4 regions of the Effusibacillus pohliae DSM 22757 genome follow, and region 3 is predicted to be linked to each of the others. Evidence: riboswitches for the same ligand, from Rfam matches in the RefSeq annotation. Region 3 holds a riboswitch; each other region holds the start of a gene.

Region 1 (4,816 bases), on a different contig from region 3:
TTACGTGAAGATGTAATCCGTTCCACCTGCAATCCCCTTTCTTTCACAAGACAACATTTGGCCTGCGTCCGACCGAACCGAGTTCTGCCACGACTGCCGGCCCAATCGGAGGCAGGCGCAGCTACGCCTGTTCCTCAAGTTCCTGCAAATCTTCGTTTTTGCCGACTACGACCAGCACATCCCCTTGTTTGATCCTATCCTGCGCCATCGGCGAAATGTTGATCTGATCGCCCGATTTGATCGCCATCACGGTGCAGCCAAACTTCCGCCGGATATCCGACTCGGCGAGCGTCTTGCCGACCATCTTTTCGTTGGCCACAATCTCGACCATGCTGTATTCCGGCGACAGTTCGATATAATCCAGGATGTTTGGCGAAATCAGGTTATGCGCAACGCGGACTCCCATGTCCCGCTCCGGGTAAACCACCCGATCGGCGCCGATTTTTTCCAACACCTTGCCGTGCAGCTCGCTTTGCGCTTTCACCACGATTTTTTTAACGCCCAACTCTTTCAGAATCAATGTGGTCATGATCGAAGCCTGGATATCGGCGCCAATCGCCACCACCACCACGTCAAAATTCCGAATTCCCAATGCTTTCAGGGCGTTCTCGTCGGTTGAGTCAGCTGTGACCGCATGCGTCACAAAATCCACCGCATCCTGGATACGGTCTTTATTCGTGTCGATGCCGAGCACTTCATATCCCATCTCATACAGCGTTTTCGCCACGCTCGTTCCAAAGCGGCCCATCCCAATCACCGCATACTGCTTCATGAAAGAAACCTCCTAGCCCACGAACAATTTTTCTTCCGGGTATTTGATCAATGCTTTGTCCTGTGCGCGGGCGGCCAAGGCCAGCGCCAGGGTGAGCGGTCCGACCCGGCCGGCAAACATCATCAAAATCAGAATCGCTCTGCCGGCATGAGACAATTCGGGCGTCAAATTGGTCGACAAACCGACCGTGCCAAACGCGGACGTTGCTTCAAACAAAAGCCGGATGAATTCTTTCTGCTCCGTGATCGTCAAGGTAAAAGTGACAGCCAGCAACATGATGGCGGAAACAACGGCTATCGCAAACGATTTGTAAATGGTTTTCAGATCGATGCTTTTGCGGAACGCAGACGTGGTGTCCTTGCCGGTGATGACGCTATACACGTGCAGCAAAATCACGATCGTCGTAACCGTTTTGATACCGCCCCCCGTCGACCCCGGTGAAGCACCGATAAACATTAACAAAATCGTCCACAATTTCGAAGCATCCGTGATCGAACCATAATCGATCGTCGCATACCCGGCCGTTCTGGCGGTGGTGGATGCGAACAGCGAGGCGAGAATTTTGCCGTCCCAACCGAGCGACCCGAGCGTCTTCGGATTGTGCATCTCCAACAAGAAGTAGCCGATTGCACCGATCAGCAGCAATGCGCTTGTCATCGTCAGCACCAGTTTCGAGTGCAGCGACAAGCGCGCTGGTTTTGGCGCCTTCCACAGATCGACCAGCACTGTGAAGCCCAGCCCTCCCAGAATGATCAGGAGCATGATCACCAGGTTGACCGTCGGATCGTCCACGAAACCAGTCAAACTTTTAAAGTCGCCAAACAGGTCAAACCCCGCATTGCAAAAAGCGGAGACCGCGTGAAAGATTCCATAGTAAATCGCCTGACCGACCGGCATCTCCACCGAAAAGCGGACAGCGAGGATCGCAGCAAAAATCAGTTCGATCCCGACCGTGATCAAAACGATGTTGCGGGCCAGCCGGATCACGCCCTCCATCGAATTGACGTTGAGCGCTTCCTGGATGACCAACCTTTCTTTCAATCCAATCCGTCTGCCGGTGTAAATAATGATAAAGGTGGCGACCGTCATAAACCCAAGTCCGCCGACCTGGATCAAGGTCAGGATCACCAGCTGTCCGAACAAATTGAATTGGGTCAACGTATCGACCACCACCAGACCGGTCACGCATGTGGCGGAAGTGGCCGTAAACAAGGCGTCCAAAAAATTAAGACCGACTCCGCTGTTGGAAGCGATCGGCAGACTGAGCAGCGCACCCCCGACCAGAATCAGGGCTGCAAAGCCGACAGTCAGAATCCGCGCAGGGGTCAACCACTTCTCAAGTGATTGCTTCATCTGAGTCCTCCTCTTTCCACCCCAAACCGTACAACAGTAGAATGCCCAGTTTTGGAAAAACAAAAAAACGGCACATGCTTCCCCGTTCAACCCGAAAGGGAAAGTTGCACCGAAGAAAAAGAGCCAATTTTCCTCCCCCTTGCTTTGGCCGACGAAGTTAGCTGACGGGTAGGATGGCAAGGATCAACATCCCTCCTGCATGCGCAGGATGAACCCCAAACAATCGGGTCCTCCGTTCCCGCGACGGGATTAGGCCTTGATCTGGACTATTGAACTAAGCATACTCTTCCCGCCTGCAAGAAGCGAGTCCAGCAATTGTCTTTTTTTGCATGTGAAAGCTTGCTACATCCGTTATTTTCCTGCCATGACCGTTTTTCTCAGCCAAGCTCCGGTTTGCAACACCACACAAAAAAATCCGGGCAGCGCCCATTTGCCAAGCGCCGCCCGGTAAGCCGGTCACTTCCGGTCCTTAATCTCCCGCAAAATCGCTTCCGCCACTTCCTCAACCTTCTGCACGCCCTGGTCACCCGCCCCGCGTTTACGTACGGAGACAGTGCCGGATTCCGCTTCCTTCGCTCCCACCACCAGCATGTAGGGGATCTTCTGCATCTGGGCTTCGCGGATCTTGTAACCGATCTTTTCGTTCCGGTTGTCGAATTCGACGCGGATCCGCCTGCTTTTCAGGTATTCATAGACTTTTTGCCCGTATTCCTCAAACTGCGGTGAAATCGTCAGCACCTTCGCCTGCACGGGCGCCAGCCAGGTGGGGAACGCTCCCTCGTACACCTCGATGAGATAGGCGGTCATCCGTTCCATCGTACTCAAAATGCCGCGATGGATCACAACCGGACGGTGCATTTTACCGTCTTCGCCGACGTACTCGAGGTTGAATCGTTCCGGCAGCAGGAAGTCGATTTGCGCGGTGGACAGGGTTTCCTCCTTGCCGATCGCCGTTTTCACCTGCACATCCAACTTCGGCCCATAGAACGCCGCTTCCCCTTCCGCTTCCACATAGGGGAGACCCATTTCGTCCATCGCTTCCTTCAGCATCGACTGCGCCTTTTCCCACATTTCGTCGTCCTGGTAGTATTTTTCGGTGTTGTTCGGGTCGCGGTACGACAGGCGGAACCAGTAGTCCTCAATCCGGAAGTCCTTGTAGACCCGCTGGATCAGCTCCACCACCCGCTTGAACTCCGACTTAATCTGGTCGGGCCGGCAGAAAATATGGGCGTCGTTCAGCGTCATCGCCCGTACCCGCTGCAGGCCTGACAGCGTCCCGGACATCTCGTAGCGGTGCATGGTGCCCAGTTCCGCAATCCGCAGCGGGAGATCGCGGTAGCTCCGCAGCTCATTTTTGTACAGCATCATGTGATGCGGGCAGTTCATCGGGCGCAGAACCAGTTCTTCATTGTCCATTTTCATCGGCGGGTACATGTCTTCCTGGTAGTGGTCCCAGTGCCCGGAAATTTTGTACAGCTCCACACTCGCCAAGTGTGGGGTGTAGACATGTTCGTAGCCGAGGCTCTCCTCAAGATCGACGATGTACCGCTCGATCGTCCGCCGGATGCGGGAACCGTTGGGCAGCCACAGCGGCAGCCCCTGCCCGACCTCCTTGGACAGCGTAAACAGCTTCAGTTCCTTGCCGATCCGGCGATGGTCGCGGCGCTTCGCCTCTTCCAGCCGCTGCAGGTATTCTTCCAACTGCGACTGTTTCGGCCAAGCGGTGCCGTAGATTCGCTGCAGCATTTCGTTTTCCGCGTTACCGCGCCAGTAGGCGCCGGCGATCGAAAGCAGCTTGAACGATTTGATGCAGCCGGTCGACGGCAGGTGCGGGCCGGTGCACAGATCGGTGAACTCCCCTTGCGTATAAATGGAAATCACCGCATCTTCCGGCAGGTCGTTGATGATTTCGACCTTGAAACGATCGCCCCGCTCCTCGAACATTTTGAGCGCTTCTTCGCGGGCGATCTCCTGCCGGCGGATCGGCAGATCTTCCTTGACGATTTTCTGCATTTCCTGTTCGATTAGCGGTAGATCGTCAGGCGAGAACGAACGGCCGGAAAAATCGTAGTAAAACCCGTCTTCGATCACCGGACCGATCGCAAACTTCACTTCCGGCCACAGACGGGCCACCGCCTGTGCCAGCAAATGCGCGGTCGAATGACGCAGCGTCTCGAGTCCTTCCGGGTCGTCGTACGTGAACAGTTCGATTTTTGCGTCTTCCGTTACAGGCGTGGTCAGGTCGACCAGCTTGCCGTTGAGTTTCCCCACCACCGCGTTCTTTTTCAATTGCTGCGACAGAGACGACGCAATCTCCAGCAGTGTCGTGCCGGCAGCATAGGTCCTGACGGAACCGTCTTTCAGTTCGACTTTGATTTGTTTCTCCACATCGACTGCCATTTTACGTTCCTCCTTTATACGTAGACTGCAGAATCAATGAAAAAGCGCCCTCATTCCCGCGGACACGAAGTCCGCAAGGACGAGAGCGCGCTGCTCACGTGGTTCCACCTTGCTTCAATCCGGACTGGCTCCGGATCCTCATTTGCCCCTATAACGGAGGGATTCCGTCCCGAAATACTGACTGCCCCCAGCCGACCGCCGGGCGGCGCTTGCTGCAACCGCGTGCCAGCAGGAAGACAGCTTCCTTCGGGAAGCTACGAGGGGGTCATCCATTTGCCGTTTCACAAGGGT
Region 2 (4,816 bases), on a different contig from region 3:
AAATAAAAATTACATAATCAAGAAACCGTTAACCATAAGACCGTGGCACCCGCCATCGCGATCCCAACGGTCTTATAGACGATCTGCGCAGCAAGCCGCATCGGGTCCACCATCTTCCCGCTGTTCGGCTTGCTGTACAATTCGACCCTGTAAATCGATACAATCGTGATCGGTCCCAGATCCGCAACTTGCTTTCGATGTTTATTTTTTTCCAGAAAGAGTAACCATGTGACTCCATCTCGTTATTATTCAGACGCAATTATTCAGACGCAGGAACGGCATTTCGCAGATATTCTTCCAGCGTGAATCCTTTTTCGGCAATTTCTTTGGCCATCTTCGTGCCTACATAGCGAATGTGCCATGGTTCGTAGTTATATCCGGTAACGGATTCTTTGCCTTTCGGGTACCGGATGATAAATCCATATTCGGCCGCATGCTGGGCCAACCATTTCGCCTCCGGCGTATCAGCAAAGCAATCCTCGGCTGCACATTTTCCGGTACTGCCGGAAACATCGACAGCAAGCCCTGTCTGATGTTCGCTGTGACCTGGCTCCGCACTGTATTTTCGAGCCGCTTCTTCCCCTTGTGTTTTTATATAGTAGGCAAACAACGTTTTTTGCGTATCATAGGAACGATAAGCGGATACGACCGCAAGATAAATGCCGTCCTTCCCGGCTCCGGCGATCAGCCTTTCCAGTGCTTGGGCCGCTTCCTTTCGCATTAAGCGCCGTTCATCTTTCTCCCTGAAAATAAACGGAACCGCCGGTTCGACCAGATCCGATGGCTTATAGTTGGCCGGGAGCATATTCTTTTTATTGACAAGTACGGCGATATCATCCGGTTTCGCGGCGACTTGGACCTCGTCATTTTTGGGCACAATAGTGTCTGAGCTTCCCGCAGCTTCCGGATTCGCAGGCGACCACGGATTTGCATGAGAAGCTGTATCTGCATCCGGGGACGGAGCAGACGGTGTGAAAACGCCGGGGAATATGGCCTTCTGGCCGGTTTTCAGGCCATTGCATCCGGTCGCCAGAGTTATGACTCCCACAAGCAGCAAACGGGTAAAAGAGATCAATCGAATTTTTCGCATAGTACCTTCCTATCCATCACGTGTTGTGTGATTTACCGCCGCATTCTCCAGTCTGTCCTATTATAGCGAATGCAGTCCCCCAACAGAATAAGCCCTGATGTGGAAAATATAAGATTCGCGTTCTTTAATCCATCCATTTTGGATCTTTCAGAGGCAACCGGATCCGGAAGGCGGTCCCTTTGCCGGGCTGGCTTTCCACCTCAATCGTTCCATGATGGGCCTCTACATGCTTTTTGACGATGGCCAGTCCGATTCCCGCTCCGCCGGTTGCGCGGTTTCGCGATTTGTCCGCCCGGTAAAACCGTTCAAAAATAAACGGCAGATCCTCTTCCCTGATCCCAATACCTGTATCCTGGACGGTGACCAAAACCTCTTTGGGCGAACTCCGTGCCGCGCTGATGCAAACCGTACCGCCCGGGTCGGTATATTTCAACGCATTATCCAGCAGGTTCAGCAGGATATGTTTCCACCTGTCTTTATCCAGTGGAACTGCAAACGACCCCTCCGCCCGAAATTCCAGACGTACCCCTTTGGCAGCATAGTTAGGGGAAACCAGATCGATAATCGAACGCGTAACCTCTGCCAGGTCGAGGAATTCGAGCTCCAGTTGCATGCTGTCGCTTTCTGCCCGCGTGAGGGATTCCAAGCTGGAAACCAAAGAAATCAGGCGCTCCACCTCTTCGAGGCAAGCTTCGAACCGAGACTTCGTAGGTTTCCAGATGCCGTCGATCAATGCTTCCAAATGGCTCTTCAAAGTTGCCAGAGGTGTACGCAATTCATGCGCCACATCGGCCGTCAAAGTGCGGCGAAGCTTGTCCTGTTTCTGCAATTCATCTGCCAAATGGTTGAGCGACTGGGCCAGTTGGGTCAACTCATTGTTCCCGGGCGGATTTTCAATGCGAACACTGAGGTTGCCCTTCCGCATCTGCCATGCCAAATGGATCATCTCCGTCAGCGGGCGCGTGATGCGGCGGGACAGATACCAGCTCACCACAAGCGACAGCACCAGGACAGGGAAAATGGCGCCGATCGCGCCCTGTGTCATCGCCCGGCGATAGTGCCAGTCCAGTTGACTGTACGATTGCGGGTCGTGATAAAAAATTTCGGCATAACCGACGGTGGTACCACGGGATTGAACCGGCACCAGCTCGTAACCGTTTGTTGCTTCAGGCGCTTGCCGCACCGAAAGGTCCTGGCTGCCGGTTGCGAAGGCGTCACTTTCCCAGATCACGCTCCTGTGAGCATCCAGCAGATGGATATGAACGCCTTCCAGTTCGCTGAGCTGAGCGACTTCGATGCCCGTTGTCTTGCCCCAACCGCCGTTTCGTTCATAGGCCTGCCCCAGGACATGGGCAATCCGTTGATTGCGAAGTTGCCGGTTCTGTTCCACGTACTGCACAAAATGATAACGGTCCGCAGCATTCAAAATCCAGCAGGTGAGCAATGCAACAGCGAATGCAAGGGCTGTCAATGTCCACGCCATTTTTGATTGAAGCGATCGTTTCACACAGGTCACTCTCCTTGCAGCTCACCGCTGGCGGCAAACGAACGGCGGCCGCCAGCCCCTGGCTTTTGCAGCACGCCGCCGGTTTGTACGCAGCTGAATCGGTTCATTTCCCGTCCGTTTTTTTTTTGCGGCTCCTGAAAACATATGTCGAACATTTTCTCGGCGATCAGCCCCCAATACTGGGACGAGCTACCCCGCGTAACCTGCCACATGCCTTCCCGCACATTCTGCAACTGTTGCAGGCTGAACGAAACGGTATACAATACCTGGGGTTCCGTTTTTTGAATCACCTGTTTGTCCGGCGAAACAATCTGTTTCACCACAAACGGCTTCATTCGCTTGCCGCCGTTTGCAATCGTGCTGACATACTGCACCCCTGTCAACGGTTCCCAACATCCGTATCTTCCTCTATGATACTTTCCATTATAACGAACAATTATGGAAAAAATGTGACGAAGCTGTTTCGAAATCACAGATCGAGCCTGCCAATTATTGTGTCTGGAATTTCACACAGATCTCCTAGTACCATTACAGTACGCTCATGTTTAAAAAAAGCGTAGCCGAAGCTCTTCGGAGCGCGGGGGATCCAGTTTTGGGGTGAAACCACGAGTGGTCGGGTAAATCCCTTTATCCGAACCCGTCAGCTAACCTCGCAGGCTGCAAAGGGAGGATGATGATTCAAATGAAACAAGGCCGCATTTTTTTGCTCGCCGCCGTTATCCTGGGCGGTTTTGGTACGGTTCTGACGAACCCTGCATCTGCAACGACTTCCGATGTTTTAACCAGAAGCGAAGCGATTGCAAAGTACAAAAAATATTATGCCGACTATCAAAAAGACGAGCTTGTGAAGGTTCAACAGTATCGGGACGCTTATCGGAACATACGGGGAAGCGTGGCGGATCAGGTCATTGAGCGGGCGATCTGGTACATGGACAACGGGTATATGGTGTACGGTCACGGCTATAACTCCTATCAGACAAAAGGATTGATAGACTGTTCCGAGTTCACCAAGCTGGTCTATGGAGACTTTGGCTTTAACATAACCGATGTCGCACGCAATTATGGCTCCGTTGGCACCCGCATTACGGGTGTTTATCCGAAAAAAGTAAACGGGAAATGGAAACTTGAAGGCACCGAAAATCTTCTCCCGGGGGATATTTTGACTTGGTGGGGTAGAGATTCGAACGGAAAAAAATATATTCGGCACGTAGCGATTTATATGGGAATGATCAATGGGCAACCAGCAGTCATCGGCACAAGATCGGACAGGAATCCGACAGCGATTGGGATTGTCAACGATTTCCGTTATTGGTGGGGCAGCAATTTCTTTACGGCGCAGCGGATATTACCGGAAGGATCCTGGACACCGGGCAAAACCATACCGGGTCATGAGGCAAAACCTCCTGTTATCCCGAATACCTATGTCCTCCCCCCACAGCGGCCGGTTGTAAAGCCGCAATAAATCCGTCCGGAAATCAATCTGCCGATCTCATAAACAAGTGATATAGGGGGCAGCTGCTCCCTATATCACTTTGATGAGTCCTTTCATGCTATTTTCCCGATGCCCCGGAATTGTACATACGATCTGATGCATACCTTCCCTCTGAGGAACAAATGTGATGCTTTCTTCTTATCCGGGCCCAGAATGCAAATGAATCATACTGCTGGCCGCTTGCCGAGAAGAGCCGTGACCTTCATGCCCTTTCTGTTGTTTGATTATAGCAGAGTCCAAACCTATAATTTCCAAATCATAGAAGGGCACGTCCATTTATTCCGGAATCCTCCGCCTGCATGATCTGTCCCTTTCCATGCCGCAAACGGCAGATGCTCTCCTTTATCTCGTTGCGCCCGACAAGCGGGAAAAGGAAATCAAAGCACAATTGTTACGCCCTTCTTTTCGGCAGACTGAAACGCTGAACATCGCGTACATCCTGTTTTTTGACCTGCGTTGTGATTATGACGCCATGTGCAAAATTGGAATAGATGCAACCTGACTGACTATGCCTAATACGATCCCGCTTCAGCCCCTCCAGAGACCAATTTGCTCCACTGAGTTCCTCGGTCGGTTGGCAGATACACGTCTTTTTTCATTGTCAACATCTGAATTTTTTCTGCACCGAAAACTTGTCCGTCGCTCCCCGGCATGCCTTTCATGTTCTCCGCCTCAACCACCAGAAAGAGATCACTGGCGTACCCCTTCACGCGAACGACCCGAAAAC
Region 3 (4,816 bases):
GCCGGGAAAAATTGGCCAACTATAAAGTGCCGAAGTCGGTCGATTTTGTCGATGCACTGCCAAAATCGGGCGCAGGAAAGATCCTGAAACGAACACTGCGGGACCAATATTGGCAAGGAAAGGAGCGTCAGGTGCAGTAGCCAAGCCCTGCCGCAGTCTGAAACCCGCCCGGGCAGAGGGGGTGCAGAACGGCTCGTTGGACTCGCAGTGAATACCGCGATTTGATAGGGTGGAGATGAGGTCACAGCATGCACTACGTATTTGTCTATGGCACTTTGCGGTCGGGGCAGAAGTACCACTCTTTGGTGAAGAAATTTGTCGTCACCGTCAAACCGGCATTTGTGCAGGGCAGATTGTACCATTTACGGGAGGGGTACCCGGCATTGGTTTTGGCTCGCGACCTGCCCCGTGCGGAGGCGGACGGACCGCAGCCTGCCGGGGGAGACAACGGCCGGACTGTCCGGGTGGCGGTCGCCGTCACACGAGTTCGAGGCGATCTGTTGGGCTTTGCCGATTTGAAGCCGGTGCTGCCGATCCTCGATGAGCTGGAAGACTACTATGGTCCGGGCGATCCGCGGAATTTATATGAACGTGTGACGGTTTGGGCGGCAGCCGGCGGCGGGCGCCGGGTGAGGAGCCTGGTGTACGCGTTCCCTTCCGGCAAACTCGGCTGGTTGGAGCGACATGCAATCCCGATTCCGGGCGGCGATTGGGTGAAATGGAAAGCCGGGCGGTGACTTCCAGCGGCATATTTTGCGATTCCCCGTTGGCTGCCCGGTTCGCCGAAACCCGGGGCCGCGTACTATATCCGAAAAAGCATTCGGGAGGCGAACGCAGGTGCGCACAAAACGGCGGCGTTTGGCAGCGGACACCCCATTTTCTCCCTCTTATTACATCGTGCAAGGACGCCAAGGGGGGTCGGTCTGTTTGGTCACCGGCGGCATTCACGGCCGGGAAATCGCGGGGATTTCCGTATAAGGCAAACGAGAAGCCGCTCCATCCCCTGGCAGCCGGGCTGTTGGGATACCCCGCTGTCACGGTGGAAACTTCGATGAATCTGCTGCTGGCCGATCGCGTCCGCTATCAGATGCGCATCGTTCGCTATTTTTTGCGCGAAATCGGCTTGGTGTGAGGGGTGATCCAATTTGAACAAACCGGACAGACGACCGGAAATGGGAAAATGGGGACTCTGGAAATTTTTTTCTTCCGTTCGCTCGATCCGCCCCTTTTTGCCGCCGACGACCTTGTTGACCCGCTCATCGCTCGCCGCCTATTTGGCGAATTACAAGGCGGTCTATATCAAACCGACCGGCGGTTGCCAGGGGCGGGGAGTGATCCGGGCTTGGAAAACGGACAGCGGCTATTCGTTCGTGCGGGAGCGGGGTGCGCCGGTCGCCTGCCCGTCGATCGATGATTTGTACCGAAAAATCAAGCCCGGCGGCCGCAGCTATATCGTGCAAAAAGCGATTCGGCTGGCGGAAGTCGCGGGCCGCCCGTTTGACATCCGGCTGATGATGATGCGGGGACCGGACGGCAAATGGCAGTATGTCGGAATGGTCGCGAAAGTGGCCGGACCTGGCAGCGTTATCACCAACCTGGGACGCGGCAAAGGATACGTGACGGAAGTGGAAACCGCCTTGCGCCGTTCGCTCGGCCTAAGACCGCAGGCCATCGAGGCGGTCAAGCAGCAAATGATTCGGTTGGGGTACGACACCTGCCGCCGGTTCGACGATTACAAACGGTACTGGCAAATCGGACTCGACCTGGCGGTGGACAAACGGGGCAACGTCTGGATGATCGAGGAAAATACTGGTCCCGCCCATTTTCTGTTTGCCAAATTGCGGGACAAATCGACCTATCGGAAAATCAGGCAGTTTGCCAAGGCCCACTGGGCCCGTGGCCGACGGAGGGTAGCCGCCTCATAGATTTCGTTTTCCTTGGTAAGCGCAAAGACCGAGTTGATCGGTCTTTTATTTTTGGAGAGAGAACCCTTGGAATCAGCAAGGCATTCCGTTGCTTTTGCGGATTCAGGGGTTATTTTTTGACTGCAAACGCTGGCCACAACAGGCCAACCGTGCCAGAAATTACAGGCTGACAAGCCCAGGCGTCCCATGTTACCCTTATCACGAAAAAAGAAGCCGAAGCTCAAAACGAGCGCGGGGGATCCACTTTTGGGGTGAAACTGCTGTTGCAGTCGGGGAATCCCTTTTTCCGAACCCGTCAGCTAACCTCGCAGGCTTGAAAGGGAGTGGTGTGCATGTTGAAACGCAAAGTGTTGTCGCTTGTGGCGGCCGGGGTTGTGGCTGTCTCGCTGGCCGGTCCCGTATCTGCGGAAACAGGGTATCGTTCGGCGAATCTGCCGCCTGGAGTCAGTTACGACCAGAATGTAATACCGGTAGCCCCGCTGGATGCGGATTATCAAACCAAGTTTGATGCGGTGCTGAAAGTGGCCGAAAGCAAGCTGGGCACCCCGTACCGTTGGGGACATAATGAAGACCGGGGCCAGTTTGGATTCGATTGTTCCAATTTTACCGCTTATGTGTACCACCACGCATTGGGATACAAGATGAGCGGGTCTTCGCAGGTTCAATACCGTTCGGTCGGCACGCCGGTGCCCAAGTCGGAGATGCGTCCGGGCGATCTGGTCGTGTTTGACCAGGGCCACCATGTCGGAATCTATATCGGCAACGGCCGCATGATCCAGGAGGGCGGCGGTTTGGGCAAAGTCGGCTATCTGCCTCTGAAACCCGGTTCCTACTGGTACAAGCACATAACGGTTGTGAAACGGATGTTTTAAGTGGAACTCCCCGGTGACGGCCGGGGAGTTTTGCTATGCACCCAGAGGGCATATAGGGCGACTTGCCAATTCATTGCCATAGCGCCACTGATACTCTTTGAGTGCAAGTCACGTCACGACGGCACAGCCGTCGGATCGTGCTATGCAAGAGCGGCAGGAGATCGGCGGTCCATGCGGAATTATATCTATACCAATCTGAAAATTTGCAATTGGCAGCCTGCCCGGTGTGACTGGTTGCATCCAACGGGAGCTGGTTGCGTGCCGGTCGTGAAGCCGCCGGATCGTGCATGCGCCGCATAGCGTCGGCCAGCGCTCGATAAAAAGTAGGAGGGGTAGCATCTGAAGCAAAAGGTCCTGATTGCGACACTCACCGGATTGTTGCTTCTCTCGCTTCTGCAGACCGTGTATTATACCGGCAAAATCTGGTCTGTGCAAGACACCGAAGAAAGCAAAATGTACGAAAAACCGCGCTATCACTTCATCCTGATTTCGCAGGAAATCAACAACCCGTATTGGAAATTGGTGTTAAAAGGGGCGGAGGATGCAGCCCGCAACAACAATGTGGCGATCGAATTTCGCGGTCCCGTGGAAAGCAACTTGGAACAGCATATCCAGTTGATCGAGATGGCGATCGCCAGTCGGGTCGATGGCATTTTGACACAAGGGTTGGAGGAAGCCAAGTTTCAGCCGGTCATTGACAAGGCGATCGCGCGCGGGATTCCGGTGATCACCGTCGACACCGACGCCCGCACTTCGAAACGGCTTACCTATATAGGAACAAACAATTACCAGGCAGGGTACCAGGCGGGCAAACATATGGCGGAAGCGCTGCACGGACAGGCAAAAATCGGCATTATCACCGGCAGCTTTGAAGCGTCCAATATGATCGAACGGCTGCAAGGTTTTCAGGATGCGATCCGTGATGAGCCCGGCATGCAGATCGTGGCAATTGAATCATCGAACATCAGTCGGATCCGGGCGATGGAAAAGACCGCCACCCTGCTCAACCATCATCCGGAAATCAACGCCCTGTTCGGGGCGAGCGCTCTTGACGGGATGGCGATGGCGCAGGTTGCCTTCAACCGGGGCAGACATGATTTGTATATCCTGGCATTTGACGGATTGCCGGAGACGATCGACTGGATGAAAAAAGGAGTGATTGCCGCAACGGTCGTCCAGGAACCGTACCAGATGGGTTACCACAGTGTGGAGCAATTGATCGACGCAATTCAGGGAAAGCGGTTGCAGCCGTCCTATTATACAGACATTCACATTTTGACAGCCGACCAATTGAATCGTCGCGGTGTCGGGGCAAAGGAGTGAAGGAACGATCCGCATTCACATCAAGCTTTTGTTGTTTTCCGCAAGCGTCATCCTGCTGTTTGCCGGTGTATCCGTCTTGATTCTTTGGAACAAGGAAACGGCGCTTCACCGGTACGACCAGATTGTCCGCCGGCTGTTGCTTTTGAACGAAATCTCCTGGCAAACCAACCAGATGATGACGCTCGTCACCAACTATATGAACGCTCCGTCTGCGGACACGGAAGCCCAGTTCACGCATGCGTATCAGCAGTTGCAGCAAAAGCGTTCCGAACTGGCTTCGCTCGAAAATCAGACCAACTTTCTGACCGTCCGCAACTATGAAAATCTAATCAACAGCTTTCTCGAGCAAGCGGATTTGTTCTTGCGGGATTACAAGCGAAACGAAATTGAGCGATATACGTCAGACTACGAGGAAATGGCAATGATCGCCCGATTTGTCAAAGAGACAACGCTTGATCTGATCGACAACACGTTGACCGGCTACCAGATCCTGTACGAACAATTGAAATCGAAAGAGGAAGACTACCGCCGGTTGATTGTCAGTCTGCTGCTCGCCTCGATTTTGCTGATGGCGTTGGTGATGCTCCTGTTCGCACAGAGCATCACGCGGCCGATCCGTCAGTTGGAGCATGCCGCCCGGCTGATCGGTCAAGGTGATTTTTCCGGCGAGGATGTGCAGGTGACCTCGAAAGACGA
Region 4 (4,816 bases), on a different contig from region 3:
ATGTTTACACTCATCAAGCGGCATTGGCTGACTGCCATCGCATGCCTCTTAGGTACAGCCGTTGTTGCCGGTATTTGGTATTGGGCTTGGTGGGCGGGGTCTCGTCCGCCGGTCAATTATGTGGCTCCGCATTTTACAGTGGTCAACAAAGATGGCCAATCCACCGATTTTTTCAAGCTATCCGGTAAGGTACGGGTGGTGTATTTCTTTAAATCCGACCCCTCATCGATTGAAGATATGATCAATTTGCAGGAAAAACTCAAGGAAAAAGAGCTTTTTGGAAACGCTGCCTTATTGATTCCTGTTCCGCTAAATGAAGATATAACTCCCGCTTTAGTAAGCGAGTATGGTTTCAAAGCGGATCTTAGTGGGTGGTGGTTCCTTTCCCCGAAAGAAAATCCGTATACAATTGCTTCTCGTTTCTTTCTGAAAGGGGTAAATCATTCAGATAAGATACTCACAACCGACCCGATTATCGTCGAAGTAGATCGGAATAATTGGGTTCGGAGAGTCATTAATGGCCATTTTGCAGGAAATGCCACCGATGTAGAAGAGGGCACTCATAGCAAAGAGAACCTAATGCGAGACATCGAAATCATGGCGCAGGAGTGAGTGGTTGTTCTTTCAAGAATTTCTTTCAGGATTCAAATAGAACGGCTGGGCCAGCAAGGGGTCCAGCCGTTGCATCAGAGAGGACGATGCGGGGAGCAGTTTGAACCGCGCAATTGGGTTCACCTTTGCAAATGGTATGGGACGGTTGTGATAATTACGTCTTTGTGTCTCAATAACCATGCCCGAAGCAGCAATGCGCTTTGGTTGTGCAATATAAAGTGCCACCATTTTCTCGGGATAAACTGCGGGATCAGGATATGAACATGATCCGGCCGTCCCTCATGTGTTTCTACACGTTGAATAAAGCGTGTGATTGGGTTCAGAAGTGACCGGTATTCACTTTTCAGCGTCACCAGGCGACATGGAGCTCCCCATTCCTCCCATTTTTTCTCCATTTTATCAATATCTTCATCGTTAAACCCCACATATAAGGCGATCACGTCTGTGTGTAAACTTTTGGCGAATGATATGGTGTTCAGCACGACTCGGTGGACGCCTGACACCAGCACGATCGTCACAACGTGGTGGGATCTCGGTTTCATCGTCTTATAATCGATTCTCAATTCATCGGCCACTTGCTCATAGTGCCGACGAATGGCGAGACATCCGAGAACGATCGCAGGCAGGACCACGATCACAATCCAGGCGCCATCCGTGAACTTTGTGGTAGCGACCACGATCGAAACGAGTGCCGTGGTTACCGCGCCAACCGCATTTACCGACATTTTCAGCTTCCAATACGGCCCTTTGATTCTTAGCCAGCGGCGTACAAGTCCGATTTGGGCGATCGTGAACGAAACGAATACGCCAATCGAATAAAGCGGAATCAGCAAGTTTGTTTCCGCTTGAAACGCCAATATCAAAAGAGAAGCCAGAGCCGCCAGAATGATCATTCCGTTTGAGTAACCCAGGCGATCCCCACGGATCGTCAGCGATCTGGGCAAAAAACCGTCACTGGCAACAAGGGCTGCCAGTTGTGGAAATCCCGTAAATGTGGAGTTGGCTGCCAAAATCAAAACAATAAATGTCAACCAGATGATGATTTGATAGATGGGACCGTGGCCAAAATAAACGCCTGCCAATTGGGACAGCATCGTATTTTGAGGATCCACCGAAATTCCCTTGACATACAACTGGTAGGCAAATCCCAACAGAGTTCCGCCGGTAATGAGTCCCAGCGCCACGTAAGCTTTTACCGCATTTTTTGCCGCCGGTTCTCGAAAAACGGGAACCGAGTTGGAAATCGTCTCAATTCCTGTCAAGGACGAGCAGGCTGCGCTAAACGCTTTTAATAAAAGAAGTGTGGTGAGTCCTTTTGGTATAGTACCAACCGACGGCGTCGAGGGTTGCACAAATCCTTTCTGCAGCTGATCGGTGAATCCCGTCAGGATCAGGAAAACCATGCTGATCATAAACAATAGAGTGGGCCAGGCAAATATGCTGGCTGACTCTGAGACCCCGCGCAAATTCACCAAAAGAATGATCAGCACACAGATCACCGACAGGGTGGTGGCGTGGGGAGCAACCACCGGATAAGCGGACGCAATGGCCTGTACTCCGGCAGATACGGAAACCGCTACGGTCAGGATGTAATCGACTAGCAGTGAACCTGATGCAACCAAGGGAATCCAAGACGTTTTAAAGTTGTCTCTGGCGATCATATAGGCGCCGCCACCGTTTGGGTACGCCAGGACACCCATAATGTAGGATACAATCAGTATGATCAGGAGTACCACGGTGGCGAAGGTGATAGGCAGAATCAGCCACTTGGCGGCGGGGCCTAACATGGCCACTTCTGTCATTCCGGCTTCCGGCCCATATGCGACGGATGAATAGAGGTCGGCGGCCAGTACAAGCAAAGCCACAAACCAATACAGTTTGTTATGTTTGGCATGCAGTTCACTTGTGCGCATGGGCCGGCCGATGAAGATCCGTTTCAGGCTGTTGAAGTTGGCAAGCGCAAAAATGATGGCCAAAACAGCACTCAGGACAAGCAGGGGGTGAGTCCAATGAGGATTGAACATCTAAACGTTCTCCTTTCCCAATGTTACGGGTACCAAGTAGTTTGCCAATCATTTGCCTGGAAAATGCAACAAACGGCCGGAAAGGCCGTTGTAGCCTCCTCTGCTTTCGCCTACGGAGTTAGCTGACGGGTTCAGGTGGCAGAAGAGTTGTCACCTTACCAATGATGATCATTGGATTCACCCCAAAAGAATTGGGTCCTCCGCTCTGTCGAAACAGATTCGGCATTATCCGGTTAATGAGCATTATTATAAAACAGTGTTAAAAATGCACAATGGCCGGTCGATGGGGGGAGCGGCATTTTTGGTTCGATTTGTTCCGAATCTAACGAAAAATAATGTGTTTTCGTTGCCAAGCATCCATTTTCTTTAGTTTCAAGTGCCGAGTCAGTGCGGAAAATGGGGAGAGAGTGGTATATTTAGAAATAGAATGGATGAATAGGAGGAACCGTATGTCTGATCATCATCCGATCTTTGGCCACACCATCACAAACCAGCGGCTGGGCCACCATCAACACCCCCTAGCCCTCCACGGTCCCATTGTTCATATCAAATCAGTTATTAAGACAGTCGAAGAAGATGTGCGGGTGCAAGGGGTTGCCCATCACCACCTGCTAATTCATCAGACAGCGGTGTTTGACGTTCGGGGCGGGGATCCGTCAATCGTTAAGGACGAAATTTTTTGTTCAATCCGTTATGGAGATTCATGGGGGTTGAATGGGCCAATTCCAGATCTTCAGGCAGGTCAGGTGATTGAGTTGCAAGGAGAATACATTGACAAAAATCATGCCTATCCATCGGTTGGCAATCCCGGTGATCCGGTGTTGCATTTCACACATCATCCGGTTGGATTTGTGATTTATCAGGGAGTCCGTTACGAATGATTGCCCATGAGCGGCTGTCGGCCGGTACAGACGATTGTTTTTGCGTTTTCCACAATTATTCCGTATTTGTTTGATATATTATGTAGATGCGGAACTTGAAGGACAGGTGGCATTGAAATGGTAAGCAGAGAGTGGCTGAAACGGCATATCAAAGACTTCGATTTTCTGATGCTGCTCGTGTTGCTCGCGATTTCGGCGATCAGCACGGTCGCCGTCTATTCGACCACGGTCCACCGTCCCGGAATGGAAGATTGGTACGTCAAAGAAGTCGCCTGGCAGATCGTTTCCTATATCGGCACGCTGTTTTTTGCGATACTCGATTATGAGATGTTTCGAAACCGCGTGGCCTGGATCGGATATGGGATCAGTCTGTTTTTGCTGGTTATCGTATTCGCGTTTCCCGCTGTCAAAGGCGCCCACAGCTGGATTTTGCTGCCCGGTTTTCAGTTTCAGCCGTCCGAGTTTGCGAAAATCTTTGTGATACTGACGATCGCCGATTATATGGCGAAAATCAGACAGCAGCAAACCGCTTTTGGCTGGAAACAGTTCGGAACCGTCTTGCTGATTGCGGGAGTACCGCTTGTTTTGATAGTAAAACAGCCTGCGCTGGGGCAGGCGCTCGTGCTGATCGGAATCTTGTTCAGCATGACCGTTCTGTTTGTCAGCAGGCGGCAACTGATCCTGTTGGCGATTGCCGGCGGGCTGTTGGGCACAGCGGTTATTCTCGGTACAGCCGTGTTTCCCGATCAGACGTTAAAGCTGATTCACAATCTTCCGCTGGCAGAGCATCAGAAGGAACGAATCGTCACGTTCCTCGATCCGGAAGCGGATCCGACGGGGATCGGGTACCAGGTGATGCAAGCGAAAATCGCTGTCGGAGCCGGCCAGTTGTTCGGAAAAGGACTGTTGCACGGGTCACAGACGGAAGGCGCTTGGGTGCCGGAGCAGTGGACCGACTTTATTTTCTCGGCGATTGCGGAACAATTCGGGTTTGTCGGATCCAGTTGTTTGATTCTGTTATTTTTCGTGTTTCTCTATCGAATGATTCTTGTCGCGTCTACAGCGCCCGATGATTTTTCGGTCTATTTTATCGCTGGGGCATTCGGCATGTTTGCGTTTCAAATCTTTGAAAACATCGGGATGAATCTGACGATCATGCCGGTCGCCGGGATTACACTGCCGTTTGTTTCGTACGGAGGAAGCTCGCTGCTGACCAATTTTTCGGTAGTGGGTATCGTTCTGTCGATTGCGCTGCGGCGCAGAAAATTGGCTTTTTAGGACCAGCGATGGGAGGGGATA

Evidence for each region. A riboswitch is a leader RNA that binds a small molecule or an ion and turns the genes downstream of it on or off. The one in region 3 is predicted to bind cyclic di-AMP.
Region 1: it holds a riboswitch for cyclic di-AMP, as region 3 does, so the genes downstream of both, C230_RS0104165 (TrkH family potassium uptake protein) here and C230_RS0116580 (C40 family peptidase) in region 3, are expected to answer to the same signal.
Region 2: it holds a riboswitch for cyclic di-AMP, as region 3 does, so the genes downstream of both, C230_RS0108715 (NlpC/P60 family protein) here and C230_RS0116580 (C40 family peptidase) in region 3, are expected to answer to the same signal.
Region 4: it holds a riboswitch for cyclic di-AMP, as region 3 does, so the genes downstream of both, C230_RS0111765 (APC family permease) here and C230_RS0116580 (C40 family peptidase) in region 3, are expected to answer to the same signal.

Annotation. Positions count from the first base shown of each region.
Region 1 is NZ_AQXL01000099.1:19,123-23,938, forward strand. It holds gene C230_RS0104155 (TrmH family RNA methyltransferase) at 1-26, opposite strand, end outside; gene C230_RS0104160 (potassium channel family protein) at 122-772, opposite strand; gene C230_RS0104165 (TrkH family potassium uptake protein) at 785-2,125, opposite strand; cyclic di-AMP (ydaO/yuaA leader) riboswitch at 2,257-2,391, opposite strand; gene thrS (threonine--tRNA ligase) at 2,582-4,525, opposite strand.
Region 2 is NZ_AQXL01000118.1:452-5,267, reverse strand. It holds gene C230_RS0108735 (NAD(P)-dependent oxidoreductase) at 1-6, shown strand, start outside; partial or broken gene C230_RS23885 (MgtC/SapB family protein) at 36-170, opposite strand; gene C230_RS0108730 (D-Ala-D-Ala carboxypeptidase VanY) at 260-1,090, opposite strand; gene C230_RS19900 (sensor histidine kinase) at 1,215-2,597, opposite strand; gene C230_RS0108720 (penicillin-binding transpeptidase domain-containing protein) at 2,603-2,971, opposite strand; cyclic di-AMP (ydaO/yuaA leader) riboswitch at 3,146-3,271, shown strand; gene C230_RS0108715 (NlpC/P60 family protein) at 3,280-4,059, shown strand.
Region 3 is NZ_AQXL01000133.1:129,953-134,768, forward strand. It holds gene C230_RS0116560 (fatty acid--CoA ligase) at 1-140, shown strand, start outside; gene C230_RS21540 (gamma-glutamylcyclotransferase family protein) at 249-737, shown strand; gene C230_RS22715 (hypothetical protein) at 838-978, shown strand; gene C230_RS0116575 (YheC/YheD family protein) at 1,146-1,925, shown strand; cyclic di-AMP (ydaO/yuaA leader) riboswitch at 2,127-2,254, shown strand; gene C230_RS0116580 (C40 family peptidase) at 2,258-2,797, shown strand; gene C230_RS20830 (sugar-binding protein) at 3,251-4,120, shown strand; gene C230_RS0116590 (sensor histidine kinase) at 4,101-4,816, shown strand, end outside.
Region 4 is NZ_AQXL01000125.1:33,903-38,718, forward strand. It holds gene C230_RS21420 (hypothetical protein) at 1-612, shown strand; gene C230_RS0111765 (APC family permease) at 732-2,636, opposite strand; cyclic di-AMP (ydaO/yuaA leader) riboswitch at 2,730-2,871, opposite strand; gene C230_RS0111770 (hypothetical protein) at 3,086-3,517, shown strand; gene rodA (rod shape-determining protein RodA) at 3,635-4,795, shown strand.